2 regions of the Microbacterium sp. UNCCL10 genome follow, and region 1 is predicted to be linked to the other one. Evidence: predicted binding sites of a transcription regulator. Region 1 holds the regulator's gene; the other holds the start of a gene.
What was found. Region 1 encodes LexA, which represses DNA repair genes until DNA is damaged. Its sites were predicted from a motif close to TCGAACANNTGTTCGA; they were not measured.
Positions count from the first base shown of each region.

Region 2: the regulator LexA is predicted to act here: its motif matches at 9,924-9,939, upstream of BR85_RS01485 (HNH endonuclease signature motif containing protein).

Region 1 covers NZ_JQKT01000007.1:1,535,749-1,550,922, forward strand. Annotated here, with positions in the region: gene BR85_RS07595 (histidinol-phosphate transaminase) at 1-484, opposite strand, end outside; gene BR85_RS07600 (LysM peptidoglycan-binding domain-containing protein) at 507-875, opposite strand; gene lexA (transcriptional repressor LexA) at 1,148-1,813, shown strand; gene metE (5-methyltetrahydropteroyltriglutamate--homocysteine S-methyltransferase) at 1,850-4,174, opposite strand; gene BR85_RS07615 (methylenetetrahydrofolate reductase) at 4,171-5,121, opposite strand; gene BR85_RS07620 (prolyl oligopeptidase family serine peptidase) at 5,333-7,228, shown strand; gene hflX (GTPase HflX) at 7,221-8,741, opposite strand; gene BR85_RS07630 (class I SAM-dependent methyltransferase) at 8,826-9,467, shown strand; gene dapF (diaminopimelate epimerase) at 9,517-10,386, opposite strand; gene miaA (tRNA (adenosine(37)-N6)-dimethylallyltransferase MiaA) at 10,956-11,873, opposite strand; gene miaB (tRNA (N6-isopentenyl adenosine(37)-C2)-methylthiotransferase MiaB) at 11,870-13,420, opposite strand; gene BR85_RS07650 (ABC transporter permease) at 13,461-14,339, opposite strand; gene BR85_RS07655 (ABC transporter ATP-binding protein) at 14,336-15,174, opposite strand, start outside.
Region 2 covers NZ_JQKT01000007.1:257,526-272,699, reverse strand. Annotated here, with positions in the region: gene pta (phosphate acetyltransferase) at 1-1,259, opposite strand, end outside; RNA gene ffs (signal recognition particle sRNA small type) at 1,312-1,408, opposite strand; gene BR85_RS01510 (AAA family ATPase) at 1,536-2,543, shown strand; gene BR85_RS01505 (DUF58 domain-containing protein) at 2,552-3,796, shown strand; gene BR85_RS01500 (transglutaminase TgpA family protein) at 3,783-6,050, shown strand; gene BR85_RS01495 (dicarboxylate/amino acid:cation symporter) at 6,539-8,014, opposite strand; tRNA gene BR85_RS01490 (tRNA-Ser) at 8,246-8,337, opposite strand; gene BR85_RS01485 (HNH endonuclease signature motif containing protein) at 8,451-9,902, opposite strand; gene BR85_RS01480 (lactonase family protein) at 10,047-11,081, shown strand; gene BR85_RS01475 (cation:proton antiporter) at 11,137-12,864, opposite strand; gene BR85_RS01470 (DUF2834 domain-containing protein) at 12,948-13,292, shown strand; gene BR85_RS01465 (serine hydrolase domain-containing protein) at 13,312-14,334, shown strand; gene BR85_RS01460 (NUDIX hydrolase) at 14,324-15,031, opposite strand; gene BR85_RS01455 (MFS transporter) at 15,142-15,174, opposite strand, start outside.

The sequences.
Region 1 (15,174 bases):
GGAAGACGACGTCCGGTCGGGCGTCGGCCACCTGCGCGGCCGCGTCCTGGGCGTCGATCGTGTAGTCCACGCCGCGCGTGCCCGTCACGTACTGCGCACCCGTCCCCCGCGTGAGCAGGGGATACATCGAGTAGGTGGGCGCGAAGCCGAAGGCGGTCCGGCCGGGCCCGGCGAAGGCCTGCAGCAGGTGCTGGAGGACTTCGTTCGAGCCGTTCGCCGCCCAGATCTGCTCCCGGGACAGCCCGTGGCCCAGGTAGTCGGCGAAGCCCTCCCGCAGCTCGGTGAACTCACGGTCGGGATACCGGTTGATCCCCCGCAGCGCCTGCGAGATGCTCACGATGATGTCGTCGGCGACCTCTTCGGGCACGGGGTGCGAGTTCTCGTTGACGTTGAGGGCCACCGGGAGTGGCGCCTGGGGCGCCCCGTAGGGGGTGAGACCCCGGAGATCGTCGCGCAGCGGGAGGTCTTCCAGACGAACAGTCACCCTCCCATGGTAGGGCTCGGCGTCAGTCGCCCGTCGCGTACTCCAGCGGGATCGCGACCTGCTGACCGGCATCCAGGCGGGCGCTGCTCAGGGCGTTCAGGCGCATGATCGCGTCGACGACGTCGCGCGGGTCGGCGGATGGGGCGACCCGCTCCGCGACGGACCAGAGCGTGTCGCCAGGCATCACCGTGACGGTCTGGAAGGTGCCGCCGGGAGCGCTCTGCTCGCCGGAGGCGAGCGCGCCACCGCCGGAGACGATCGCGATGCTGATCGCGACGACGGCGGGCACGGAGGCGAGCGTCGCGAGGACGCGGCGTCCTCGCGTCGTGAGACGGAGTCGGGTCGACGGGGCGGGGATGCTGCGGACGCCGGCGATGTCGATGGTGGTCATGGCTCCTCCTCAGGACTGCTGCCTCGGATGTGGAGAAGTTCGCCTCCCGCCCTCGGCCGGGAGGACCGGAGGCGAACTTCTTTACCGAAGCTATCTTCGAATTGCTAGAGTGTCAAGTGCATCCAATCTCGGACTCTCTTCGAACGCGACACGCGAACGCTTGGCGGTGGAGAGGCCCGATACCGGATACGGTTTCGATGAACACACCCCATCACCGACCTCCGACATTCGAAGCCGAGTGCCGCGGGGCGGGTGACGAGAAGGAGCGCGAGATGAGCGAGAAGCCGCAGACCCGTCGGCGCAAGAGCCTCAGCGACAAGCAGCTGGCGATCCTCGAGGTCATCCAGCGATCCATCGCCCGGCACGGCTATCCGCCCAGCATGCGCGAGATCGGCGACGCCGTCGGGCTCAAGTCGCTCTCCAGCGTCACCCATCAGCTCAACCAGCTGGAGCTGAGCGGCTACCTCCGCCGCGACCCGGGCAAGACCCGGGCCATGGAGGTCCTCATCGACCTGCCCGGCGCGGCGACGGAGAACCCCGCCGACAGCGCTCCGTCGGTCGGCGACGCCGCGCTGGTGCCCCTCGTGGGGCGCATCGCCGCCGGCATCCCGATCACGGCGGAGCAGCAGGTGGAGGAGATCTTCCCGCTTCCGCGCCAGCTCGTCGGCAAGGGCGACCTCTTCATGCTCAAGGTCAGCGGCGAGTCGATGATCGACGCGGCCATCTGCGACGGCGATTGGGTCGTCGTGCGCTCCCAGTCGACGGCGGAGAACGGCGACATCGTCGCGGCCATGCTCGACGAGGAGGCCACGGTGAAGACCTTCCGCCAGCGCGACGGCCACACCTGGCTGCTCCCCCGCAACTCCGCTTTCGAGCCGATCCTCGGCGACGACGCCGTCGTGCTCGGCAAGGTGGTGGCGGTGCTGCGCGCCATCTGAGCCGCTTCGCAGCCGGACGACGCGCAGCCCCTCCCCTCAGACGGTCGCCTCCGCGCGAGCGCGCACGGCCGCCGCCGCGGTGACGAGATTCCGCAGCGACACGACCGTCTCGTCGTAGCCCCGCGTCTTCAGCCCGCAGTCCGGGTTCGCCCACACCTGCCGCAGCGGCAGCCGGTCCGCCGCGCGCTGGAGCAGGTCGGTCATTTCGGCGACCGACGGCACGCGTGGCGAGTGGATGTCGTACGCACCGGGCCCGACACCGTGCGAGAAGCCGGACCGGGCGATGTCGTCGATGACGGCGCCGCGACTGCGCGCCGCCTCGATCGACGTGACGTCCGCGTCGAGTGCGGCGATGGCGTCGATCACGACGGCGAAGTCGGAGTAGCAGAGGTGCGTGTGCACCGATGTCGCCGTCCCCGCGCCCGCCGTCGCCAGCCGGAACGCGCCGACGGACCATTCGAGGTAGCCGGGCTGGTCCGCCGCCTTCAGCGGCAGCAGCTCGCGCAGCGCCGGCTCGTCGACCTGGATGATCTGGATGCCGGCCTCCTCGAGGTCGGCGATCTCCTCCCGGAGGGCCAACGCGACCTGCGCCGCCGTGTCGGCGAGCGGCTGGTCGTCGCGGACGAAGGACCACGCGAGGATCGTCACGGGGCCGGTCAGCATGCCCTTGACCGGCTTGTCGGTCAGGGACTGCGCATAGCGCGACCAGGGCACCGTGATGGGAGCCGGGCGGGACACGTCGCCCCACAGGATCGAGGGGCGGGTCGCGCGGGAGCCGTACGACTGCACCCACCCGTTCTGGGTGACCGTGAAGCCGTCGAGGTTCTCCGCGAAGTACTGCACCATGTCGTTGCGCTCCGGCTCGCCGTGCACGAGAACGTCGAGTCCGAGATCGAGCTGCAGGTCGATGACGCGGGCGATCTCGTCGCGGAGGAACCCGTCGTACTCCTCCGGCGTGATCTCACCGCGCACGAGGCGCGCCCGCGCACGCCGGATCTCGCCGGTCTGCGGGAACGAGCCGATCGTGGTCGTGGGCAGCGCCGGCAGCGGGACGGCCGCCGCCTGGGCGGCGAGGCGGAGCTCGTAGTCCGGGCGCCGGTGGTCGGCGGCGGTCAGCTGCGCGATGCGCGCGCGGACCCCGCCGTCGCGCACCCCGGCCGCGTGACGCCGATCGGCGGCCGCCGCGGCCGCCGCGTCGATGTCGGCGGCGATGGCGGCCCGCCCGTCGCGGAGCCCGCGCGCGAGCGTCGCGACCTGCTGCACCTTCTGGTCGGCGAAGGCGAGCCACGACGCGAGGCGCGGGTCCAGTGCCGTCTCGTCGGCGACGTCGTGCGGCACGTGCTGCAGTGAGGTCGAGGTCGCGACGGCCACGGGCGCGCCGAGCGCGCGCAGATCGTCGAGGGCCGCGACGGCTGCGGCCAGGTCGCCGCGCCAGACGTTGCGTCCGTCGATCACTCCGCCGACGAGGGTCTTCCCCGAGAGGCCGTCCGCCGGCGCGGGGACGGCACCGCGGTGCAGGTCGAGCGCGAGGGCTTCGACGGGCGCCGCCGCAAGCGTGGTCCACGCCTCGGCGGAGAGCTGGGCGTACCCTGCGGCGACCAGGATCGCGGGACGCCTCGTCGCCGAGCCGAGCACGTCATACGCGCGGCGGGCGGCGTCCGCCAGCTCGCCGGGCGCGGCGTTGAGGCTCTCGGAGACGAGGGCCGGCTCGTCGAGCTGCACCCATTCCGCGCCCGCGGCCCGCAGCGTCGAGAGCAGCTCGACGTACACCGGCAGCAGGTCCTCGAGGCGATCGAGCGGCCGGAAGCCCTCGGGTGCGGCATCCGTCGCCTTCGCGAGTGCGAGCAGGGTGACCGGACCGACGACGACGGGGCGGACCGTGACGCCGTCGGCGCGTGCTTCGGCGACCTGACGCGCGAACCGGTCGCCGGAGAGCGAGAACGCCGTCTCGGGGCCGATCTCGGGCACGAGGTAGTGGTAGTTCGTGTCGAACCACTTCGTCATCTCCAGCGCGGCCCGCTCTCCGTCGCCGCGCGCGGCCGTGAAGTACGCGCCGAGGGGGATCTGTCCGTCCGCGTCGCGCAGGTCGTCGAAGCGGGCCGGCAACGCTCCGACGGTGACCGCCGCGTCGAGCACCTGGTCGTAGAAGGAGAACGATTCCGGGATGGACGAATCGTCCCGACCGAGACCCAGCTCCACGAGTCGCGCGCGGGTCGCCCGCCGCAGCTCGGCGGCCGTCGTCTCGAGCTCCTCGAGCGTCACGGCGCCGGACCAGTGCGCCTCCACGGCGCGCTTCAGCTCGCGACGACGCCCGATGCGCGGGTAGCCGAGGATCGTGCCGGTGGGGAAGGAAGCGGTCATGCGGAGATCTCCTCGGTACGGGTGCGGACGCCGGCCTCACGGAGGACGGCCAGCACGTTGTCGTGGTTGTTGAAGGCGTACAGGTGGATGCCGCCGGCTCCGCCGGCGAGCACGTCGCGCGCGAGGGCCGCGGCGTGCCGGACGCCGATCTCGCGGCGCCCCTCCGCGGTCGGCTCGACGTCGAGGGCGACGGCGAGGTCGGACGGCAGCGGCTCTCCGGTGAGCTCGACGACGCGGCGCAGCCGGCTGGGCGAGGTGATCGGCATGATGCCGGGCAGGATCGGGATGGTCACGCCCGCGGCGCGCGCGAGCTCCACGAAGCCCAGGTAGTCGTGGGCGTGGAAGAACAGCTGGCTGATCGCGAACGTCGCCCCCGCGGCCTGCTTGGCCAGCAGCGCGTCGATGTGCTCGAGGCGGTGCCGCGAACGCGGGTGCCCGTTGGGGAAGGCCGCCACGGCGATCTCGACGCGGGCGCGGGGCGCCACCCGCGCGGCGCCGGGCACGCCGGGGACGGGCGCCTCGGTGTACGGCGCACGCTCGGCCTGCACGCGGTCGATGAGCTGCACGAGCTCGGCCGCGCTGGCGAGGTCGCCGACGTACTCCTCGCCCTCCGCGGCGTCCGCGGGCGGGTCGCCGCGGAGCGCGAGGAAGCGCGTGATCCCGGCATCCAGGAACTCCCGGATGAGGGTCGTCGCTTCCTCGTAGCTGGATCCCACGCACGTGAGGTGCGCCAGCGGCGGGACGTCGGTCTGACGGAGGATGTGCGTGAGCACCTCGAGCGAGCGGCCGCCGGTGGAGCCGCCGGCGCCGAAGGTCACGGAGATGAACTCCGGGCCGGCGGCGGCCAGCAGCCGGATCGTCTCGTGCAGGGCCGGCATCCCGGCGTCGGTGCGCGGCGGGTAGATCTCGAAGGAGAAGGGCACCGCGGCGGCGGTCTCGCTCGACATGGGTCTCTCCGGGGTCAGGGGCGGTGTGTCTCGGGCCGGTCGGCCGCGGTCGCTCCCCCGCCGGCAGGGCAGGAGGGCATCGCGGGCGGGTGCCGGGCTCGGCTGTCGCTCCTGCCCGGTGCGACCGGGCGTCGATGGCATCACTTTACGACTCCCCTGCGCGGCCCGGGAGGAGTGTGACGCGACGTTTCACCGGGCCTACGGTGGAGGCATGTCCGAGCTGCCCTACGGTTCCTGGCCCTCTCCGCTCACCGCCGCTGCGGCGACCGCCGGCTCACCCCGCTATGAGGGCGCCGCGTTCGCGGGAGACGAGATCTGGTGGGGCGAATCGCTCCCCGACGAGGGCGGACGCACCGCGGTGCGCCGGCGCGGCGCCGACGGTGCGATCGAGAACGTCCTGCCGGCGCCGTGGAACGCCCGGTCGCGGGTCCACGAGTACGGCGGCGGGTCCTGGGCCGCGACCGAGGACGGACGGCTGTTCTTCGTCGAGAAGAGCGACCAGCGGGTCTGGTCGCTGCGCCCCGGCGAGGAGCCGCACGCGCTGACCGCGGCCACGGACGAGGACGTCCGCTACGGCGGGCTGCGCTGGCAGGAGGGGATGCTGCTGGCGGTCCGTGAGCACCACGGCGACGATCCGGTCCCCCACCGCGACATCGTGTCGATCGACGCGGAGGGCGCCGTGACGAGCCTCGTGGGCGGCAGCGCTTTCCTCGCCCAGCCGGCGCTGTCCCCCGGTGGCCGGCACCTGGCCTGGGTCGCGTGGGATCACCCCGACATGCCATGGGACCGGACGCAGGTGCGCGTCGGTCGGGTCGAGGACGGTGTCGTCGCGGAGTGGACGAGCGTGTCCTCCGGCGAGACGGCGGCTCTGCAGCCGGAGTGGGAGTCCGCCGACGAGCTGCTGTTCGCCGACGACGCGAGCGGACGGTGGAACCTGTCCCGGGTGCGGCTGGATGCGGGCCTGGACGCGGATGTCGTCCTCGCGGCCGACGCGGACACCGGGGGGCCGCTGTGGGTGCTCGGCCTGCGGTGGTACGCGCCGCGGCGCGACGGCGGCGTCCTGGCGGTGCAGACCCAGGGCAGTGACCGCCTCGTCGCGATCGACCCCGACGGGACGGCATCCCCGATCGATCTCCCCGCGACGACACGGCTCGTCGTGGAGGCCTCCGACGGCGTCCGCGCGCTGGTCTCCGGCGCGGGCACCGGCGGGAGCGGCATCTGGCTGATCGGCACGGACGGCGCCGTCGAACGGGTCACGCCGGCACCGGGCGGCATCGCGCGGGAGTGGTACCCGGCAGGGCGACCCGTGACCTTCGCCGGCCCGCACGGCGAGGTCCATGCCTTCGACTTCCCGCCGACGAACCCGGAGGTCACGGCATCCGCCGGCGAGCTGCCGCCGTACGTCGTCTTCGTCCACGGCGGCCCGACGTCGCACGTCGGCGGTGTCGCCGACGGCAAGATCGCGTTCTTCACGAGTCGCGGCATCGGCGTGCTCGACGTCAACTACGGGGGTTCGAGCGGGTACGGCCGCGCGTACCGGGAACGGCTGCGGGGGCAGTGGGGCGTCGTGGACGTCGACGACGTCGCCGCGGCGGCATCCGGTCTCGTGGCGGAGGGCCGTGCCGACCCGCAGCGCCTCGCGATCGAGGGCGGCTCGGCCGGCGGGTGGACGGTGCTCGCGGCGCTCGTGGGCACGGACGTCTTCGGAGCGGGCATCTCCCGCTACGGCGTCGGCGATGCCCGCGCCCTCGCCGCGGACACCCACGACTTCGAGGCCCGCTACCTCGACGGCCTCATCGGTCCGCTGCCGGAGGCCGAGCCGCTGTACCTCGAGCGGTCGCCGCTCAGCCGCCCGGAGCGGTTCCGCGTCCCTCTCCTGCTGCTGCAGGGCGCAGAGGATGCCGTCGTCCCGCCGGCGCAGTCGGACGCGATCCGCGCGGCGCTGGCCGCGCGCGGGGTGCCGCACGCGTACGTCCTGTACGAGGGCGAGGGGCACGGCTTCCGCCGCGGCGAGACGATGGTCCACGCGCTCGAGACGGAGCTGGCCTTCCTCGGCCAGGTGTTCGGCTTCCAGACCCCGGGGGTGGAGCCGGTCGAGCTCAGCTGACCGCGTATGGCGCCAGCTGCGCGGCGAGGTGCTCGGAGACGTGTGCGTGCACGGCCGTGCCCTCCTCCTCGTGGCGCGTCGAGATGATGTGGCCGCTCTCGTGGACCGCGTTGATGAGGTCGCCGCGCTCGTAGGGCACGAGCGCCCGCACTTCGACCGCCGGAAGCGGCAGCGCCTCCTCGATCGCCGCGCGGAGCTCGGCGATGCCCTCGCCCGTCCGCGATGAGGCGAAGAGGGCGGAGGGCTCGAGTCCGCGCAGCACGAGGCGCGTGTCGGGGTCGACGAGGTCGGCCTTGTTGAACACGACGATCTCGCGGGTGGAGCGCGCGCCCACATCGCCCATGACGTCGCGCACCGTGAGCAGCTGGGCGGCCGGATCGGGGTGCGAACCGTCGACGACGTGCACGATGACGTCGGCGTCGGCGACCTCCTCGAGCGTCGAGCGGAACGCCTCGACGAGCTGGTGCGGGAGGTTCCGGACGAAGCCGACCGTGTCGGTGAGCGTGTACACGCGGCCGTCCGCGGCTTCCGCGCGACGGACCGTGGCATCCAGGGTCGCGAACAGCGCGTTCTCGACGAGCACGCCGGCGCTGGTGAGCTTGTTCAGCAGGCTCGACTTGCCGGCGTTGGTGTACCCGGCGATCGCCACGGACGGGATCGTGTTGCGCTTGCGGTCGGCCCGCTTGGCCTCGCGGGCCGGGCCGAAGTCGCGGATCTGGCGGCGCAGCAGCGCCATCTTCGTGCGGATGCGGCGACGGTCCAGCTCGATCTTCGTCTCACCGGGACCGCGCGATCCCATCCCCGCACCGCCGGCGCCGACCTGGCCACCGGCCTGACGGCTCATCGACTCACCCCAGCCGCGCAGACGCGGGAGGAGGTATTCGAGCTGCGCGAGCTCGACCTGCGCCTTGCCCTCGCGGCTCTTCGCGTGCTGGCTGAAGATGTCGAGGATGACGGTGGTCCGGTCGATGACCTTGACCTTGACGACATCCTCGAGGGCGCGCCGCTGGCTGGGGGCGAGTTCGGTGTCGGCGATGACGGTGTCGGCGCCCACGGCGGCGACGAGGTCGCGCAGTTCGGAGGCCTTGCCGCGGCCGATGTAGGTCGCCGGATCGGGGTGCGGGCGGCGCTGCAGCACGCCGTCGAGGACGACCGCGCCCGCGGTCTCGGCGAGGGCGGACAGCTCGCGCAGCGAGTTCTCGGCATCCTCCTGCGAACCCTGCGGGTACACGCCCACGAGCACGACGTTCTCCAGCCGCAGCTGCCGGTACTCGACCTCGGTGACGTCTTCCAGCTCGGTGGAGAGCCCCGGGACGCGGCGCAGCGCGGCGCGCTCCTCGCGGTCCCACTGCTCGCCGTCGCTGTCGCCGTACGTGACGGTCGCGGCATCCTGCAGCGCCTGTGCGCCGCCGAACACGCGCACCCCGGAGCGCGCGTCGGCGCGCGCCAGCACACGATCCACCGGGTCCACCGGCGTCTCGTCCGTGCTCTGGGGTGTGATGGCGTCTGTCATATCATCCTTCCGAAGGGAGGCCTCCCGGCCACCCGTGCACTCTAGCCTCCCGCGCCGGGCGGCTCCTCCGCTACGCTCGTCTGCGTGGGGAGCGATCATTACTTCAGCGCGGCCCCGTCCAGTGCCGAGAACCTCCGACGCATCCGTGTGACCCTCGCGGGCCGTCCGATGGAGGTCCAGACCGCGGGGGGCGTCTTCAGCCCCGATCACGTCGACGGTGGGACGGGCGTCCTTCTGGCGAACACGCCGCCGCCGCCGGCCGGCGGCCACCTGCTCGACCTCGGCAGCGGGTGGGGTCCCATCGCGCTGTCACTCGCACTGGAATCCCCGCACGCGACCGTCTGGGCCGTCGACGTCAACGAGCGTGCTCTCGACCTGGTGCGGCGCAACGCGGCGTCCCTGGGGCTCGACAATGTCAACGCCGTGCTCCCCGAGGATGTTCCCGACGACGTCTCGTTCCGCACCATCCGCTCCAACCCGCCGATCCGCGTCGGGAAGAACGAGCTGCACGGCCTGCTCGAGCGGTGGATCCCGCGACTCGACGAGCGCAGCGACGCGTGGCTCGTCGTGCAGCGGAACCTCGGCTCGGACTCGCTGCAGCGCTGGCTCGCCGCGACCTTCGACAACGGGTACTCCGTCTCCCGCGCCGCGACCGGCCGCGGGTTCCGCGTGCTGCGGGTGCGCCGGCACGGCACACCCCCGACGGCGCCGATCGACCTGCCCTGAGCTCGGCCGGGCTCGTGGCTCAGGCTGGGGCTCGGGCTGGGGATCAGGCTCAGGCGAGTGCGACCTCGCCGCTGAACACGAGCGCGGCGGGGCCGGACAGCAGCACATGCTCGCCGTCCTCGTGCATGACGACGCGGACGCCGAGGCGCCCGCCGGGGACATCCACCGTCCACCGTTCCGGGGCGCCGGCACCGGCCCAGCGCCGGACCGCGAGGGCGGATGCCGCGACGCCCGTGCCGCAGGAGAGCGTCTCCCCGACGCCCCGCTCGAACACGCGCATCGTGATCGCACCGACGCCGTCGCGCACGAGCGGGTCTGCGGGCACGACGAACTCCACGTTCGCTCCCGACGGAGGGGCGGGGTCGAGGACGGGCTGGACCGTGAGGTCGAGCCCTTCGAGCTCGGCGGTCGTGTGCAGCGCGACGACGACGTGCGGGTTGCCGACGTCGATGCCCTGGCCGGGGCGGGCGACGGACAGGCCGCGTGCCCGGACGAGCACGTCGGCGTCGTCGGGTCGCCACACGCCCAGGTCGACCTCGAAGCCCGTCTCGACGCGGGTGACGGTCTTGACGCCCGCGCGGGTGCCGATGCGCAGCGGCTCGCCTCCGTCGAGTGACGCCAGGCCGGCGTCGACCAGGTACTTCGCGAACACCCGGATGCCGTTGCCGCACATCTCGGCGGCCGAGCCGTCGGCGTTGCGGTAGTCCATGAACCACTCCGCGTCCGGCGTGGCTGCGCCCTCGGGGAGGGCCGCCGAGCGCACGACGCGCAGCGTCCCGTCGGCGCCGATCCCGAACCGCCGGTCGCACAGCGCCGCGACCTGATCGTCGGTCAACGCGAGCGCGCCGTCGGGGTCCGCGACGACGACGAAGTCGTTCCCGGTCCCCTGGCCCTTCGTGAAGGCGATCGTCTGCGGCATCCCGCCAGTCTAGATCGTGCCGCCGGTGTCGGCCCGCGGCCCCAGCGGACCGGCGGCCGTGGCGGGCCCGGCGGGGCGGGCGGCCGTGGCGGGCAGGCCCGGCGCGGCGGGCGGCCCTGTCGGCCAGGCCCGGCGGGGCGGGCGGCCCTGGCGGGCAGGCCCGGCGGGCGGCCGTGGCGGGCAGTCAAGCGGGCGGGCACCGCGTGCTCCGGCGCGCGTCGTTGGGGACGCGAACTCCGTGTGCGCAGCGAAACGCAGGATGACATGTGACTGCTGTGACGCCTGACCGCTCATCCGCCCCACCCGTCACACCCGATCCTGCAGATCGCTGCGGCACGCGCGCACGCGCACCGCGCCGAGGCGCTCGCCGGGGCTTTCCCGGCCCGGCGGATGGCGCCGCGGCGTGCGCTCCGACGCGCGTCGTTCGGAGACGGCGCACTGCGGGTGCGCAGCGAAATGCAGGATGACATGTGACTGCTGTGACGCCTGACCACTCATCCGCCCCACCCGTCACACCCGATGCTGCAGATCGCCGCGGGGTCCCGGTGCCCCGGCGGGCGCAGGCAGGGTCAGCCCGCGGCGTCGACGAGCGCGGCGGGGTCGGCCTCCGGGCCGACCCACGTGATGTCGGGATAGCGCTTGAACCAGGACACCTGCCGCCGGGCGTATCGGCGGGTGAGCGCCTGCGTCTCGGCGATCGCCTCGTCCTGGGTCTTCTCCCCCGCCAGCTGGGCAAGCGCCTGCGCGTACCCGATCGCGCGGCGGGACGTCAGTCCGTCGTCGAGGCCGGCGGCGCGGAGCCGCGCGACCTCCTCGAGCAGGCCGTCCGCCCACATCCGCTCCACGCGGACGTCGAGGCGCGCCACGAGCTCCGAGCGGTCGACGTGCACCCCGATGATCGAGGTCGGCACATGCCAGAGCACCGGGGCCGCAGGGAGAGCGGCGCCGTGCGTGTCCTCGCCCTGCAGCACGACCTCGAGCGCCCGCACGATGCGCCGGCCGTTGCGGGGGTCGACCCGCTCGGCGGTGGCGGGGTCGAGCGCGCGCAGCCTGCTCAGCAATGACCCCGGGCCGCGCTCGGCGAGCTCCTGCTCCAGCTGCGCGCGCAGCGCGTCGTCCCGCGGCGGGAAGCGGAAGTCGTACAGGACGCTGGAGACGTACAGCCCGGAGCCGCCCACGAGGATCGCGTCGGCGCCCCGCGCCAGGATCTGCTCGATGACAGCGCGCGCCTGATGCTGGTATGCCGCGACGGCCGCCTCGTCCGCGACGTCGAGCACGTCGAAGAGATGGTGCGGGATGCCGCGCCGCTCGGCCTCCGGAAGCTTGGCGGTGCCGATGTCCATGCCGCGGTACAGCTGCATGGCGTCGGCGTTGACGATCTCCGCTCCGCCGCCGCGTCGGGCGAGCTCCTCCGCGAGGCGCAGCGACAGCGCGGTCTTGCCGGTGCCGGTCGCGCCGACGAGGGCCCAAAGCCGCGGGGCGGTCACTGCCCGATGCGCAGCGTGGGCAGTCCCAGCGAGACGGCCCGTGGGGCGGCGGCCTGCCCCGCGGGGGCCGGGACGCCGCAGGACTCGGCCTGCGAACGATCCCACGCGTCGCCGGCGCGCGTCGGGCGGATGCGCAGCGGGGCGCCGTCCGTGCTGTCGGCGAGGAGGTGGAAGGGTGCGGCGTGCGTCACCACGACGGACACGATGTCACCGGGGCGCGGAACCGCCGAGCCGGCGGGCAGCTCGAAGTGCACGAGGCGGTTGTCCTCGGCGCGGCCGGTGAGCCGGTGCGTCGCGGCATCCTTCTTGCCCTCGCCGGTGGAGACCAGCACCTGCAGCTCGCGGCCCACCTGCTTCTGGTTCTCCTCGAGCGAGATGCGCTCCTGCAGCGCGATGAGGCGCTCGTAGCGTTCCTGCACGACGGCCTTCGGCACCTGGTCGGGCATGGTCGCCGCGGGTGTGCCCTCGCGGATGGAGTACTGGAAGGTGAACGCGCTCGCGAAGCGCGCCTGCTCGACGACGCGGAGCGTGTCTTCGAAGTCGGCGTCCGTCTCGCCGGGGAAGCCGACGATGATGTCCGTCGAGATGGCGGCGTGCGGGATGCGGTCACGCACGCGATCGAGGATGCCGAGGAACTTCTCGCTGCGATACGAGCGGCGCATCGCCTTCAGGATGCGGTCCGAGCCGGACTGGAGCGGCATGTGCAGCTGCGGCATGACGGCCGGCGTCTCGGCCATCGCATCGATGACATCGTCGGTGAAGGCGGCCGGGTGCGGACTCGTGAAGCGGATGCGCTCGAGACCCGGGATCTCGCCGGCGGCGCGCAGCAGCTTGCCGAAGGCCTGCCGGTCGCCGAACTCGACGCCGTAGCTGTTGACGTTCTGCCCGAGGAGCGTCACCTCGAGGGCGCCGTCGTCGACGAGCAGCCGGATCTCGCTGAGGATGTCGCCGGGACGACGATCCTTCTCCTTGCCGCGCAGGCTCGGCACGATGCAGAAGGTGCAGGTGTTGTTGCAGCCGACGGAGATGGAGACCCAGCCGCTGTAGATCGAGTCGCGCTTCGTGGGCAGCGTCGAGGGGAACACCTCGAGCGACTCGAGGATCTCCAGTGCCGCGTCGCCGTTGTGCCGGGCGCGTTCCAGCAGGCTCGGCAGCGACCCCATGTTGTGCGTGCCGAACACGACGTCGACCCACGGGGCCTTGTCGAGGACGGCATCCTTGTCCATCTGGGCGAGGCAGCCGCCGACGGCGATCTGCATGCCCTCGTGCTTGTCCTTGCGGGACTTCAGGTGTCCGAGCGTGCCGTACAGCTTGCCGGCGGCGTTGTCGCGCACGGCGCACGTGTTGATGACGACCACGTCGGCCTCCGCGCCGGCATCCGCCCGCACGTAGCCGGCGCTCTCCAGCGAGCCGGACAGCCGCTCGGAGTCGTGCACGTTCATCTGACACCCGAACGTGCGCACCTCGTAGGTGCGGGGACGCCCGTCGGCGGCGTGTGCGGCGGCCGAGGGCGCGATGAGGGTCGGCGAGGAGGACGGGAAAGTCATGATGGGGCCATTCTACGAGCCGGGACCGCGGCGGCTCCGCTCAGCGGATGCGGCGGCGCATGAGCCGGGCCGACAGCGCGGTGCAGACGACGGCGACGACCACGAGCACGGCGACGACGAACCATGACGGCACCGCCCAGTCGCCGATCGTCAGGTCGAGCCCGTACACAGCGCGGAGCGGCTCGCTCGCCTCGGGGACGCCGGCGGTCATCTGCGCCAGGGTGTCGTCGGCGAACTCCCGGCGCAGCAGCATGCCGGCCTGCGCGAACGGGAGCGCCGCGACGACGGAGGCGACGCCTGCCGGGAAGACGCCGATCGGGATGTAGGCGGCGGCGACGAAGCCGAGGATCGTGCCGACGATCGTGGCGAGGCCCGAGAAGGCGCCGTTCGTCCGCACGAACGAGACGATGAGGGCGGACAGCGCCGTGAAGGAGACGCAGGCGAGGACGACGATCGCGAGGCTGCGGAGGACGGCAGGGACCGACATCCAGCTCCCGCGGACGACGCCGAGGTACAGGATGCTGATCGCGAGGACCAGGACCGACAGGAGCACGGCGACGAGCACGGCCGACAGCAGATACCCGAGGACGAGCTGGCCGCGGCGCAGGGGCGCGACGAGGAAGTCGCGGAACCGGCCGGACTGGTCGTCGTCCACGAGCACGGAGAGGCCGCCGAGCCCCGTGGTGACGGTCGTGATGAGGACGATGCCGGCGAACATCCAGCTGTCGACGAACGCCTGAACCTCTCCGGTGGATGCTCCCGGGAGCGACTCTGCCAGATCGGTGGTCTGCAGATTGCCGAGGAAGAGGGTGTAGAGGCCGAAGAGGATGACGGCGCCCAGGAGCGAGAAGAAGACGTTGAGGCGGTCGCGGAAGAACAGGCGCAGGTTCCGGCCGACGATCGCCGTGACGACGTTCACGCGGCGGCCTCCTGATCGGCGGGGCGGCCGGTGAGGGCGAGGAAGACATCGTCCATCCGGCCGTGCCGGAACTCGAAGTCGCGGACGTGGTCGCCGTGCTCGGTCAGCAGTGCCCGCGCCGCGTCGGCGTCGGGCACGGCGATGACGACGAGGTCGCCCTCACGGACCGGGTCGGCGCCCGCCGCCCGGCTGAGGGCCATCAGGGCGTCCGCGTCGTCGGTCGTGACGGTCAGGGTGCTGCGGCTGTAGCGGGCGCGGAGGCGTGCCGGGGTGTCGTCGGCGATGATTCGGCCGTCGTCGATGAGGCAGACGCGTGCGGCCTCCTCCGTCTCCTCTAGGTAGTGGGTCGTCAGGAAGACGGTGAAGTCGGTCCGCGCGCTCAGCGCGTGCAGCGTCGACCAGACGAGGGCGCGGCTGGCCGGGTCGAGCCCCGCCGTCGGCTCGTCGAGGAAGAGCACCGCGGGCTCCGGGAGGAGGGCGCGTGCGATGTCGACGCGCCGTTTTTGGCCCCCGGAGAGGACGCCGTACCGCCGGTCCAGGAAGTCGTCCAGACCGATCAGCTCGGACACCTCGCGGATGCGCGCCTCGAGTGCCGCTCCGCGCACGTGGGACAGCCGGCCGCGGAGACGGAGGTTCTCCCGCGCCGTCAGCAGCGGGTCCAGGAGCGAGTCCTGGAAGACGACGCCGATCGACTCGCGGACCTGGTGCCCCTCGCGCCGCACGTCCCGTCCACCGACGATCACCTCGCCGGCATCGAACGGCAGGATCGTGGTCAGGCAGCCGATCGTCGTGGACTTGCCGGCGCCGTTGGTGCCCACGAAGGCGAACACCCCGC
Region 2 (15,174 bases), 1.3 Mb from region 1:
GCGACGCCGCGGGCGAGGACCGTGGCGGCGGCGCGGAGCACCCGGTCGTCGGTGCCCTCGGGCAGGACGATCCGCTTGCGGTGCGCGCGGGCGCGTTCGATGAGCTGGAACTGGAACATCAGCGGCGTGACGACGTCGGCGCGCGCGATGCCGATCCGCCGGAGCAGATCGGTCGTGTCGACGTTCTGCTCGAAGAGGGCCAGCGCGGTGTCGTACCGGCGCTGCGAGTCGGCGGCGAGACGCCCGCGGGTCGTCATGATGCGCCGCGCCGTCTCGTAGGTGTCCAGGTCGGTGGAGAGGATCGGGAGCGGCGATTCGAGACCGTCGATGAGCCGGTCCACTGGTTCGGGCAGCGGGAACGGGCCGTTCAGGGCGATGGCGGAGATCGACGGGAAGGTGCCCGACGAGTTGGCGAGCAGGGTCGCCAGCAGCACGTCGGTGCGGTCGGCGGCGATCGTCACGATCGAGCTCTCCTCCAGGCGCGGCAGCACGTTGTTCAGGGACATGCCGGCCACCACGACGTGCAGCACCTCGCGGGTCAGCAGCTCCTCGTCGCCCTTGAGGAGGGTGGCATCCAGTGACCGCATGATGTCGCGGACCGACGGCGCGACGAGGTATTCGTCCTCCGGGACCGCCCAGACGCCGATGTCGCCGCCGGCGGGCGGGGCCACGACGGCCGCGACGTGCTCCACGATCTCGGCGCGGCGCGCGGGGAGGCTGCGGTTGACGATGACGGCGAACAGGCGGGCGCGCTCGTGCGACATCTCGGTGAGGGCGAGCGTCGCGAGCTGTCCGATCTGCTCGGGGGTGCGTCCGCCCGTGTCGCCGATGTGGTCGCCCTCCGCCGGCTGACCGGAGAGGACGAGCAGGACGGGGGCCCCGAGGTTCGCCGCGATGCGGGCGTTGTAGCCGAGTTCGGCGGGGCTGCCGACATCCGTGTAGTCGCTGCCGACGATCACGACGGCGTCGCACTGCGCCTCGACCGCCTTGTACCGTTCGACGATCTTCCCGAGGGCGGCATCCGGGTCGGCGCGGACCTCGTCGTACGTGGCGCCGATGCACTCGTCGTACCCGAGGTCGACGCCGTCGTGGTCCAGCAGCATCTCCAGCACGTAGTCGCGCTGGTCGGTGGACCGGGCGATGGCGCGGAAGACGCCGACACGCGGCGTCGCGTGGCTGAGCGAGTCGAGGACCCCGAGGGCGATGGTGGACTTCCCGGAATGACCTTCGGACGACGTGATGTAGATGCTCTGAGCCACCCGCCCAGCCTAGGCGCGGGCCGCCGAGGGCGGACCGGAAGGCACCGGGGAAAAGTAAGACTCTCCGCGAACCCGACAGAGCCCGGTTACCCTTGCTACGTTTCCGTCCTGGGGGAGTTGGCCGAGATGCCGCCTCGCGGAGAGCTGACACAAGTCTAGCCGACTCACAGACCTGGGCCGCCCCGACGGGGCTAGCATCGAAGGGCGAGCGCGAGGACGCGCCGCCGATCGCACGTGACGGACCAGGGGGGCCGCATGCCGGATGACAGCACGCCGATGATCACCGGTGTCCCGGACGTCGCGCCGCGCACGCGCACGATGACGGCGGAGGAGTTCGCCGAGACGACGGATGCGATCCTCGCCTCGGTCACGCGGGTGATCGACGGCAAGCCGGACGCCGTCCGCGCGGCGCTCGTGTGCATGCTGGCCGAGGGGCACCTGCTCATCGAGGACGTGCCCGGTGTCGGCAAGACGATGCTCGCCCGCGCGCTCGCGGCATCCGTCGAGGCGACCGTGCGCCGCATCCAGTTCACGCCCGACCTGCTTCCCGGAGATGTGACCGGCGTGAGCGTCTACAACCCCGTCGACCGGGAGTTCGAGTTCAAGCCGGGTGCGATCTTCGCCCACATCGTCATCGCCGACGAGATCAACCGCTCGTCTCCGAAGACGCAGTCCGCCCTCCTGGAGGCGATGGAGGAGGGCCAGGTCACGGTCGACGGCACCTCCCACCCGCTGCCGGAGCCGTTCCTCGTCGTCGCGACGCAGAATCCGCTCGAGATGGAGGGCACGTACGCCCTCCCCGAAGCGCAGCGCGACCGGTTCATGATGCGGATCTCGATGGGCTATCCGGATGCCGCGAACGAGGCCCTCATGCTGCGCCAGCGGGACACCGTGAACCCACTGGATGCCGTGACCCCGGTCATCGCCGCCGACCGTGTCCGGGAGCTCGTCGCATGGGCGCGGAACGTGCACGTCTCCCCCGCCATCGAGGAGTACGCGGTGGGCCTCGCCCGCGCGACGCGCCAGCATCCCGATCTTCGCCTGGGCGCGAGCCCGCGGGCGACGCTGCAGCTCGTGCGGGCCGCGAAGGTCTGGGCGGCCCTCGACCAGCGGGAGTTCGTCATCCCGGACGACGTCGCGGCGCTCCTGGAACCCGTCTTCGCGCATCGGATGATCGCGGCACGCGGATCGGGCGCCGCACGCGGGCGGTCGATGACCGACGCGGTGGCGTCGATCCTGCAGAGCATCGCCGGCTCCGTCCGGGTCCCGGTCGCGACGCGCTGAGGCCGATCGTGAGGGTGTGGCCGCTGACGCTCCGGGGAACGGGGGCGGTGCTGCTCGGCATCCTGTGCTTCATCCTGGCGTACGAGTTCACGATCACCGAGCTGCTGTACGTCAGCGCGCTGCTGCTGGCCGTCGTCGCCGCGAGCGTCGCGACCCTCTATCTCGTCCGGCGCACCGAGCGCGTCACGCGCGTCTTCATCCCCGACATCGCGACGGCGGGCCGGGAGAACATCGTGCGCGCGCGTGTGGAGATCCGCTCCCCCCTGCCGGCGGCGCAGGGCAGATGGGTCGACAGGCTGCCGGACGGGATCACGGGCACCGCGGCCGGGGCTTTCCCGGCGATGGCGTCGGCGATGGGCGCCGGGACGCACGCCATCGACCTCGAGTACGCCGTCGTGACGGAGCGGCGCGGCGTGCGCGCCATCGGGCCGCTGTCGGTCACGTCGACCGATCCGTTCGGCTTCGCCCGCCGCCGGCACACGATCGGCGACACGGTGCCGCTGACGATCGCTCCCGCCGTCATCGAGCTGGGCGCGCTCACCGACCTGCCCGGCGAAGCCGGCGGCAGCATGCACTCCACGACCGATCAGCTCGGGCAGGGCACCGACAACCTCATCCCCCGGCACTACACGCCGGGCGACTCGATGCGCCGCATCCACTGGCGCGCGACGGCGCACCGCGACGCGCTCATGGTGCGGCAGGAGGAGCAGGAGTCGACGCCGTCCGCCGTCGTCGTGTTCGACCGCAGCGTGCACCGCTGGACGCCCGAGGCCTTCCGCGCCCCCGGCACCGATCCGGGCTTCGAGATGGGCGTGACGGCGTGCGTCTCGGTGGTCGCGCGCCTCGCCCGCGAGGGCTACATCGTCACGGTCATGGACGTCGACGGCACGGATCTCGTGCCGCCCGTCGATGCCGGCGACGCGACCGGCGTGGACGAGCTGACCGTCGCCTTCGCGACCGTCACCGCCCGGCGCGACGTCGCGCTGGAGGAGCTCGTGCGCCTCTTCACCGGGACGCAGACCGGGCCGCTCGTGCTCGTCACGGGGCGCATCGACGACGCCGACACGGCGATCCTCGCCCCGCTCGCCCACCACAGCACACTGCCGATCCTGCTGACCGTCGCACCGCACGAGGACTCCCTCGCCCTGTCGGTGGATGCCGGCTGGCACGCCGCCGCGATCCCGCCCGACGCCGACCTGGCCGTCGCGTGGCTGGCGGCCCTCGACCGGGGATCGCGCCGTGTCGGCGTTTGAACGCACGCCCGCGCCGGCCACCCGCCCCCGCGGCGAGCGGCGTCTCACCCTCGCCCTCTACATCGCGCTCCTCGCCGCCCTGGCGCCGCTGCTGAGCGTCGTGGACCCCGGCGCCTGGACCTTCGCCGTCGCGACCCTGACGGCGGCGCTCCTCGCGATCGGCTTCGTGGCCCGGCGCCTGCGCGTGCCCGCCGTCGCGGTGACGCTGCTGGAGGCGGCGGTGGGGGCGGGCGCGGTGACGGTGATGTTCTTCGCCGACACGGCGCTGTTCGCCCTCCTCCCGACGCCCGAGTCGTTCGGCCAGATCCCGGTGCTGATCCAGTCGGCATCCAACGAGATCCTCCTCGGCGTCGCCCCGCTGGAGCCGACGCGGGCCGTGAGCTTCATCATCGTCGCGGCGATGGGGATCCTCACGATCGCCCTCGACCATGTCGTGCTGACGGCGCGGATGCCGCTGCTGGCGACCATCGCGCTCGTCACGGTATGGCTCATTCCGGCGATCGCCGTGCCGTCCGGGGTCAATGTCCTCGCGTTCGCGGTGCTGGCGGTCGCGGTCCTCGCTCTCATCCGCGCCGAGACCCGGACGCGGGAGACGGTCCCGCCGCGCGGCCGGGCCGACGGCGCCGGCGTCACGGCCGTCGCGGCGGCGATCGGCACGGTCGCCATCGTCGGCGCGATCGTCGCGGCGCCGTCGCTGCCGCCGCCCGTCGTCCGCGCGGGCGGCAACGGGCTCGCGGCGACCATCGACCCGACGCTGAATCTCGGCGACGACCTGCGCCAGCGCGGCGACGTGACGGCGCTCCGGGTGCGGACGAACGCGTCGTCCATCCCGTACCTGCGGGCGACGACCCTGTCCACCTTCACGGGCGCGCGGTGGGAGCCGGACCGTCTGCGGTCGGTGCCGCTGACCGAGTTCGCGTTCGACGACGTGGTCGCCGACGAGGACATCCGGGTCACCGAGTACCGCACCAACGTGACGATCGAGCAGTTGTCCTCGGCGTACCTTCCGGTCGCGTATCCCGCCGTCGGGGTCGACGGCACCGAGGGGCTGTGGCGGTTCGTGCCCTACAACCGGACGGTGCAGACGCCGCAGAGCAACACGCTCGGCCAGTCGTACGAGGTGGTCACGCACCTGCCGCGCCCGACGCTGGAGCAGATCCGCGGTGCGGAGGCGCGACTGGACGGAGGCAACGTCGACGTCGACGTCGTGCCGGAGGGGCTGCCGCCCATCATCGAGGCGCTCGCGCTCGAAGTGACGGCGGGCGCGACGAACGACTTCGACCGGCTGTCGGCCCTGCAGTCGTGGTTCCGCGGCCCGGACTTCACGTACTCGCTGCTCGCCCCCGTGCAGGACGGCTTCGACGGCGAGGGCGCCGACGCGATCGCACGCTTCCTGGAGGTGCGGGCGGGCTACTGCAGCCACTTCGCCGCGGCGTTCGCCCTCATGGCGCGGACCCTCGACATGCCCTCGCGCATCGTCGTCGGGTTCCTGCCCGGCACCCTCACGAACGACCGTGAGGAGAACCAGCGGGTCGCCGAGGTGAAGATGAGCCAGCTGCACGCCTGGCCGGAGGTGTTCTTCGAGGGGATCGGCTGGGTGCCGTTCGAGCCGACGAAGAGCCTGGGCGATGTGCCGCGCTTCCTGCCCGCGGCGATCGCGGGCGTCGACGACGACGGCGAGGATGTCGCGGGTCCGCGTCCGACCGCGACGCCGACGGCGACCCCGTCGGCGACACCGGTGAACCCGGACTTCGACGACGACGCGACGGCGGCGCCCGGGAGCGTGCAGCTGGTGGACCTGCGCCCCTACCTCGTGACGATCGGGATCATCCTGGTGCTCGGCGTGACGCCGACGACGCTTCGCGCCCTGCGACTGCGGATGCTGACGCGCCGCGCGCGGTCCGGCGACATCACGGCGGCGTGGCGGATCGTGCAGGACGTCGCGATCGACCTCGGCGCCCCCGTGCCGGCCTCCGAGTCGCCGCGCGCGTTCGGGATGCGGCTGATCGAGGCGCACGGTGCGCCCTCCGACGAGATGCGGCGGCTCGTGAACGCCGTCGAGCACGCCAGCTACGCGCGGGCCGGCGCGGCCGAGGCGGGCGCGCGGGCCGCGGAGGATGCCGAGAAGGTGCGCATCGGGATGCTGGATGCCGCGCCGGCGGAGTCGCGCGCGAAAGCCCGGGCGCTCCTGCTGCCGCGGTCGCTCATCATCCGCCCGGGTTCGGCGTTCGCCGACCGCATCGCCTCGGCGTAGCACGGCGGCTGCGTCCGCGAGCGGGTGCGGGGCCGCCCGACCCGCACTTCGACGCGAGTGAAGAACCGCGGGACGCTTCGCCCGCGCCACATGGCGAGTGCAAGGCCCGGCGACCCGCACTTCGACGCGGGCGAACAACCGCGGGACGCTTCGCCCGCGCCATATGGCGGGTGCAAGGCCCGGCGACCCACACTTCGACGCGAGTGAAGAACCGCGGGACGCTTCGCCCGCGCCAGATGGCGGGTGCAAGGCCCGGCGACCCGCACTTCGGCGCGGGCGAACAACCGCGGGACGCTTCGCCCGCGCCACATGACGGGTGCGGGGCCGCCCGACCCGCACTTCGGCGCGGGCGAACGGCGGCGCCCCGGCTCGCGCCCACGCCACCGCCACGCCGCCGCCGCGCCACCGCGCCACCGCGCCACCGCGACAAACGGCAGGGATGACGAAGCCCCGCCCGATCGTGACCGGGCGGGGCTTCGTGACGTACGTCAGATGCGGGCGGGTTCGCCCTGCGGGTTGGCGTCCGTGGCGGGCGCGGGCGCCGTCGCGGCGACCGGCGCCGCTGCGACGGCATCCGTCGTCTCGTCGTCGTCGCCGGAGTCGTCCGCGAACGGCTCACCGTCGCGCGGGGCGTTGTACAGGTCCTGGTTCAGGATGCCTTCGCGCTTGGCCACGATCGCCGGGACGAGCGCCTGCCCGGCGACGTTGACCGCGGTGCGGCCCATGTCGAGGATCGGGTCGATCGCGAGCAGCAGGCCGACGCCCTCCAGCGGCAGGCCCAGGGTGGACAGGGTCAGCGTCAGCATGACCGTCGCACCCGTGGTGCCGGCGGTCGCCGCCGACCCGACGACGGAGACGAGCGCGATGAGCAGGTACTGCACCAGCGAGAGCTCGATGCCGAAGAACTGCGCGACGAAGATCGCGGCGATGGCGGGGTAGATCGCGGCGCAGCCGTCCATCTTGGTCGTCGAGCCGAGGGGCACCGCGAACGAGGCGTACTCGCGGGGCACGCCGAGGTTCCGCTCGGTGACGCGCTGCGTGAGCGGCAGGGTGCCGATCGAGGACCGTGAGACGAACGCGAGCTGCACGGCCGGCCACACGCCGGAGAAGTACTGGCGGATGGAGAGGCCGTTGGCCTTCAGGAGCACGGGGTACACGACGAAGAGGACGAGTGCGAGCCCGAGGTAGATCGCGACGGCGAACCACAGCAGGGTCGTGAGCTTCTCCCAGCCGTAGGTGACGACGGCGGAGCCGATGAGGCCGAGCGTGCCGATCGGCGCGATGCGGATGATCCACCACAGCACCCGCTGGATGACCTTGAGGAACGATTCGGTGAACGCGACGAACGGCTCGGCGCGCGTGCCGAGCTTGAGCGCGGCGATGCCGACGGCGACCGCGATGACGATGACCTGCAGCACGTTGAAGCCGACCGTCGAGGTGATGGCGCCGGCCGGGTCGGTCGAGCTGGAGACGGTGAGGCCGAGGAAGTTCTGCGGGATGAGTCCCTTGAGGAAGTTCCACCACGTGCCGACGGTGTACGGGTCGCCGGTCGCGAGCTGCGACTGGTCGACGCGGTTGCCCGGCTGCACGGTGACGCCGAGGACGATGCCGATCGTCACCGCGATGAGCGCCGTGATGCCGAACCAGAGGAGAGTCTGGCCGGCGAGGCGGGCGGCGTTGGTGACCTTGCGGAGCTGGGTGATGCTCGCAACGATCGCGGTGAAGATGAGCGGGACGACCGCGACCTTCAGCAGCGTGACGTACGCGCTGCCGATGGTGGAGAGCGTCGCCGCGAGGCCGTTGGGGTTGCCTTCGGCGTCCGGCCCGAGTTGGCGGGCGAGCAGGCCCAGAGCGATGCCCGCGATGAGCGCGATCGTGATCTGGAACCCGAACGACCGGTAGAACGGCTTCTTCGGCTTGACGGTGCGCGCGCCGACGGGCGCGGTGGGGCGTGTGGAAGTCACGGGAGGGTCTCCTGGGGGATGGCGATCGCCGGATGGTTCGTGTGCGCCGCAGCGCGTGTGTCGACGGTAGACGCGGGGATGGATGCCGCGGGTCGATGTGACCTCGTGTGACAACGGCCCGCGGGGCGGGATTTGTTCCCACCGCCTCGAGATTCCTTCCGCGAGCCGGTGGGGAACCCGGGCGGAAACGCCGATGAGCGCCGCCCCTCGGTGGGGACGACGCTCATCTGGTGGCGGAAGTGACAGGATTTGAACCTGCGAGGCGAGTTACCCCGCCTACATGGATTCCAGCCATGCTCCTTAGGCCGCTCGGACACACTTCCAACGGACGATCCTACCAGAGCGGCACCGGCGCGCTTCTCGCCCGTCCCCTTCATGCTGCACGCCTCATGCCTCATGCCTCGCGCCTCCCGCCGCGCGCCTCACGCCGCGCGCCTCATGCCGCGCGCCAGCCACCGCGGTCCGGCGGCGGATCCCACGCCCAGCGCACCGGCGACTTCGAGCGGAGGGCGACGCTCTCCCCCGACCCGCCGGGCGGATGGAGAACAAACGGCCCGGTGCCGTCGCGGCTGATCTTCCAGCCCTGGTTGTGCAGCAGCAGGTGATGGAAGCGGCAGAGAAGAACGCCGCGGTCGATGTCGGTGCAGCCGTGGTCTTCCTCCCAGTGATCCGCGTGGTGCGCTTCGCAGTACGACGGCGGACGGTCGCACCCCGGCCAGCGGCATCCGCCGTCGCGGACGGCGAGCGCCACGCGCTGCTTCCCGGAGAAGAGTCGCTGCTCGCGTCCGACGTCGAGCGGGTTGCCGCAGCGGTCGACCGTCACGGTCACCGACCCGGTGTCGCACAGGGCGCGGTCGAGCACGGCGCCGGGAAGGGCCTCGCCGCCGTCTTCGAGGTTTCCGACGGCGAGCAAGCGCCCGAACGGATCGCGTGGGCCCACGGCATCCTTGACGACGACGAGCCGGACGCCTGGCTGCCGCGCACCGAACACATCCTCCGCGGAAGCAAGGGCGCCCGCGCGCAGGACGTCCATCATCAGGTCGTACGCGAGCTGCTCGTTCGTGCGCGGGTCGCGCACGAGCTCGTCCGCCTGGGCCCGCTCGAGGTCGGTCATGAAGCGCGGGCCGCCGCGGCGCGGCCGCAGGGCGGCATCCGTGATGGACTGCACCCACGCGAAGGTCTCGTCGTCGAAGTCGATGCGGGCGTGGTGGACGCCGTCGGCATCCGTCCACGTCCGGAAGGCGCGGCCCGCGAACCTCTGCGCGAAGCGCTCCCCGGCACCCACCGGGTCGAGGGCGTCGCGCACGGCGCGGGCGCGCTTCGCCAGCTCCTCGACGGGCATGCCGGGCGCCTCGCCCACGAGCTGCTGCGCGGCGATCGCCCAGACCTCCGCGGCGCCGTCGCACTCTGCGGGATCGCCGAGGCCGCGCCGGATCGCGTCATGCTGCGCCGCCGTCACCGCCCCGCCCAGCATCGCGTCGCGGAGTCCGGCGTGCCACACGAACGCCGGCACAGGCGGCTCCCCGCACGGATGGGCGGGCGCAGATGGCGGACCCTCCAGAAGCGCGGCACCCACTCGGACCGTGCGGCTCGCCTCGCCCCGGGATCCGCCCGTGATCTCCTGCACGAGCGTCACCGGCGAGCGATGCCCGAGCGTGCCCGCCAGTCCCCCATGCGGGGCGGCCGATCGCTCCGCGACCACCCCCGCGGCCGCGACTTTCAGCCGCTCTGCGCAGCCGATGAGCGCAGACGCCTCCTCGAGGAGCGCGACGACCGCGTCATCCGGCATCCTCCGCAGCACCGCCGGCAGCGACGCCGGCTCGACATCGAGAGCATCATGGGCGGCCACGGCCCGTGCTCTCGAGGCGACCTCGGCGAGGAATGTCATATCTGCATTCTGCTCCCACCCTCGGACATTTGTTCGAACGCGCGGACCATCCTGTGGACGACATTCCGCCGATCCTGCTCGTGGAGGAGGGGGCGTTCGCGAGCAGGCGCCACGCCGCCGACCCAGCCGAACTAGGCTCGACCCGTGACCTCCGAAACGCCCCTGGTCCTCGTGGCCAACGCCGGTGACGGCTCCATCAGCACGTTCCGCCTCGCCGACGGCGCGCTCGACCGTCTCGCCGTGACCGACGGGCTCCCGGGCACCTCGACGTTCGTCGTCGACGCCACGCGCGACCTCGTCTACGCCGCCGTCAAGGGCGACGTCCCCGGCATCCGGACCCTGGCCCTCGACCGAGAGTCGGGCCGCCTCACTCCGCGCAGCACGACCGACCTCCCCCGCGGCGGCATGAACTACCTCGCGCTCACCCGTGACGGGACCGCCCTGCTCGGCGCGTCGTACGGCGGCGGGTACGGCATCCTCGCCCCCATCGTCGACGGCGTCGTCGGCGAACCGGTCAGCACGATCGCCTACCCGCGCCTGCACTCCGTGCTCCCCAGCGCCGACGGACGCTTCGCGTACTTCGTCTCGCTCGGGGCCGACCTGGTCGCGCAGTACGCGATCAGCGACGACCTCACCCTCACCCCGCTCGACCCTCCGACCGTCGCATGCCCCGCCGGCAGCGGCCCGCGCCACCTCGTCCTGAACGACGCGCAGGATGCCGTCTACGTCCTCACCGAGTTCACCGCCGAGGTCCTGCACTTCGCGCGGAACACGGAGGACGGCACGCTGACCCCGCTCGACAAAGCCACCGCCTACGACACGACGAAGGGTCTCCGGCGCAGCGTCATCGATGAGGACCCGCTCGCGCACCACTACATCTGGGGCGCGGACCTCCACATCGGTGAGGGCGGGCGCCGGCTCTGGGCGTCCGAGCGCACCGAGAGCACGCTCGGGGCGGTCGGGGTCGCCGCGAGCGGGTCGGTTCTCGCCGCCGACCGTTTCACCGTCACCGAGACGCAGCCCCGCGGCTTCGCGGTGAGCCGCGACGGCGCGTACCTGGTCGCCGCGGGCGAGAAGTCGACGACCGTCTCCCTCTACCGCGCGGATGCCGACCGGCTCGAGCTCCTGCAGCAGGCCGAGACCGGCACGGGCGCGAACTGGGTCCGCTTCGTCGACTGAGGCCTCGCCCGAGGTGCGTCGCCCACCGTGCGTCGCCCGTCAGGGCCGGCCCGCGTCAGTGCCCTGCGCCGCCGGGACGCCGCTGCAACCGGGTCTCCTCCTGGTCGAGCATGACCTGGGCCTCCGCGAGGATGCGCGAGGGGTAGACGCCCGCGGCGCGAAGCTCGAGCATCTTCTCGCGCTCCGCGGCGACGATGGCGAGGCGCAGTTCGCGGTAGATGCGGTGCGGGGTCTCGCTGTCGGCCCCACCACGGCCGGCGCGTTCCCACGCCGCTTCCGTGTTGAGGAACGAGGCCTGCCGTGCACGCTCCACGACCTCGGGGTCGAGGGAGTCACCACGCGCGGAGATCTCCTCGTCGAGCGCATCCAGCCCCGCACCGCTGAGCGTCTCGAGCAGCTGGGCGAAGTCCTTGCGGTCCTCCCTCGCGTCGATGCCCTGCACGCCCAGCAGCTTGATGAGCCACGGCAGGGTGCCGCCCTGCAGCAGGATGCTGACGACCGCGACGGTGAACGCGATGAGGATGAGCTGCGGTCGGTACGGCGTCTCCTCCGGGAGGGACTGGGCGGCGGCGAGCGTCACCACGCCCCGCATCCCCGACCAGCCCAGCACGACGCCCCCGCGCCAGTCGATGTGCTCCTGCCGCTGCGTCTCGAGGTCCGCGCGTCGACGCGTGTAGTCCCGCTCCAGCCGGTTGCGCGCGAGCGCCTGACGCCGCGACTTCATCGGATGGCTCCGGAAGTAGTAGAGCGCCAGCAGCGAGCGGTAGGTCTGCTTCTCGGCGTGCCGCGCGCGGCGGCCGAGCGCGTAGACGAGCGGCCCGATCCACAGATACCGGATGACGACGAGCGCCACGGTCGCGAGCAGTCCGATCCCGATGGAGTCCCACACCCCGAGCACGGTCGGGTCGACGTCGCCGATGAGGGTGCGGATCTCCAGCCCGATGAGCAGGAAGACGCCGTTCTCCAGCAGGAACTGGATGGTGCGCCAGTTGATGCGATCGCTGATCCGCGACTGCGGCGAGAACTTCGCCGGTGCCGCGTGCCCCGTGTAGAGTCCGGCGACGACGACGGCGAGGACGCCGGAGGCGTGCAGCTGCTCGGCGGGCACGAAGGCGATGAAGGGCACGGCGATCGACAGGGCGGTGTCGAGCACGGGGTCGGACAGCTTCGACCGGACCCAGACGGTCACCCAGCCCGTGACCAGCCCGACGACGATCGCGACCGCGACGGCGTAGAAGAAGTCCGCCACGCCCGCCCAGGGCGAGGCGAGTCCGCCCGCCGCGGCCGCGACCGCGGAGCGGAGGAGGACCAGGGCGGTCGCGTCGTTGACGAGCCCCTCGCCTTCGAGCACGGTGAGCAGGCGGGGCGGCAGGCCGAGGCGCCGCCCGATGGAGGTCGCGGCGACGGCATCCGGCGGGCTGATGATGGCACCCAGCGCGACGGCGGCGGCGAAGTTGAGGTCGGGGAGCAGAAGGTACAGGAGCCCGCCCGTGGCGAAAGCGGTGACGATGACGAGCACGACGGAGAGGCTCGCGATCGGCGCGAGGTTCCGGCGGAAGTCGATGATCGGGACGCTGATGGCGGCCGCGTAGAGGATGGGCGGCAGGAGGCCGTCGAGGATGATCTCGTGCGGCACCTCGATCTCGGGCACACCCGGCAGATACGACAGGGCGACGCCGGCGACGACGAGGACGATGGGGGCGGCGACACCGAGCTTCTTGGAGAACGCGGCCACGCCGACGATGATGGCGACTGCCACCACCGCATACACCCCGAGTTCCATCGATGCAAGACTATCGGGCGGCGGTGTCAGGCCCCGCGGGCAGGCCTCGCCGCGACGGCATCCGATCGGGGACAATGCCCCTCATGAAGCCCCCGTGGACGCCGCTGTCGATCGCCTACCTCGTGCTCGCGCTCATCGGGCTGATCGGCACGTTCCTCTTGAATGTGTGGTCGGTCGTGCTGATGCGGAACTATCTCGGCGACCTGTTCACGTCAGGCCCCGCGGTTGGGTCGATCGGCGTCGACCTGCTCGTCGTCGCGATCGCAGGATGCATCCTCATCGTCGTGGAGGCGCGCCGGCTCGGGATGCGCCGCGCCTGGCTGTACATCGTCCTTTCCGGCGTGACCGCGTTCGCGTTCACGTTCCCGCTGTTCCTCGCGATGCGGGAACGCCGCCTCCATTCCGCCCCGGCCCGGTCTGCAGGATGATCGCCTCAGGAGGTACGCCATGCTGACGATCGATCCCGCCGCGCTCGAGCAGGCTGCGGCGAAGCGGGCGTTCACCGGGATCGTCACGGTGGATGCCGGAGACGAACGCACGCTGGCACGGGCCTTCGGATTCGCGCACCGCGCCTTCGCCGTTCCGAACACGCCCGACACGCGGTTCGCGATCGCGAGCGGCAGCAAGACGTTCACGGCGCTGGCCGTCATGCGGCTCGTCGAAGAGGGAGCGCTGCGGCTGGAACAGCGCGTCCGCGAGATCCTCGGCGCCGACCTGCCGCTCATCGACGACGCCGTGACGGTCGAGCATCTCCTCACCCACACGTCCGGGATCGGCGACTACCTCGACGAGGATGCTGACTGGGAGGCGTCCGACTACGTGCTGACCGCCCCGGTCCACACACTGACGACAGCCGAGGCGTTCCTGCCGCTTGTCGACGGGTTCCCGCAGTCCTTCCCGCCGGGCGACCGCTTCGCCTACTGCAACGGCGGGTACATCGTGCTCGCGATCATCCTCGAGCGCCTGACCGGCGAGACGTATCACGACGTCGTGCGGCGAAGCGTGTTCACTCCGGCCGTCCTCACGCAGACCGACTTCCTCCGCTCCGACGAGCTGCCGGGGACCGCGGCGCTCGGCTACCTCTTCGAAGACGGGGACCGCGTCAACACGCTGCACCTCCCGGTGCTCGGCAACGGCGACGGCGGCGCATACACGACCGCGGCCGACCTGCACCGCTTCTGGCGCGCCCTCTACCGCGGCCGCATCGTGTCGCCGGCGACCGTGGCGGCCATGACGACCCCGCGGCACGATGTGCCGGACGAGGGGATGCGGTACGGCATGGGGTTCTGGCTGCACCGCACCGCTCCCGCCGCCGTGCTGGAGGGATACGACGCCGGGGTGTCGTTCCGGTCGACGCACATCCCGGCATCCGACACGACGGTGAGCATCCTCGGCAACAGTTCGGAGGGCGCATGGCCTGTCATCGGCGTCGCAGCAGAGGCCGTCGACGCGTGGCTGGTCAGACGGTGACGGGCAGTTCGCGCGTCCCGTCCCACGGTTCCGTCCAGCCGAGGCGGTCGAACAGGCCGTCCAGCACGATCGCGGTGAACCCCCAGACGAGGTGGATGCCCGTGGCGTGCGGCACATGGAAGGCCGGTCCGCGGAACTCCTGACCTTCCCGCCGGATCACGGTGACACCGCGGTTCGCCGGGTCGAGGAGGTCGGCGACCGGGGCGCGGAAGACGGCAGCCGACTCCGCCTCGTCGACGACGCGGACGGGCGTCGGATGCCGCCACCAGGCGAGCACCGGGGTGACGAGGTGCTGCGAGAAGGCGAGCGGGAGCGTCTCGAGGGTGCCGAGCACGTCGACCCCGGCCGGGTCGAGGCCGGTCTCCTCCTCGGCCTCGCGCAGCGCGGCGGCGATGGGCTCTTCGCCGCCGTCGAGACGGCCGCCCGGGAAGGCGACCTGGCCGGGGTGCGAGCGCAGCGTCGCCGCCCGGGCGAGGAGCAGCACGTCGAGATCGCGCGAGACGGCGTCCGCCGCGTGGACGCTCCGCACGCCGTCGAGGACGCCGAACAGGATGAGCACGGCGGCGGCGCGGGGGGCGGTGGGGACCGGAGCTCCGCGCAGCGCCGAGAAGCCGCGCCCGGCGGAGCCCGCGGCGACGGCGGCGGTCAGCGCCTCCAGCTGCGCTCGGGCGCTGAGCGGAGCACGTTCGGCAGGCACCCGTTCAGGCTACGCCGGTTGTCGAGCGCGTATCCGTGCTGTTGAGCGCGTATTCGCTGCGTCGAGCGCGTATTCAGGGGGTTGAGTGCGCATCCACGTCGAATACGCAGTCAACCCGTTGAATACGCGCTCGATGTCAAGGG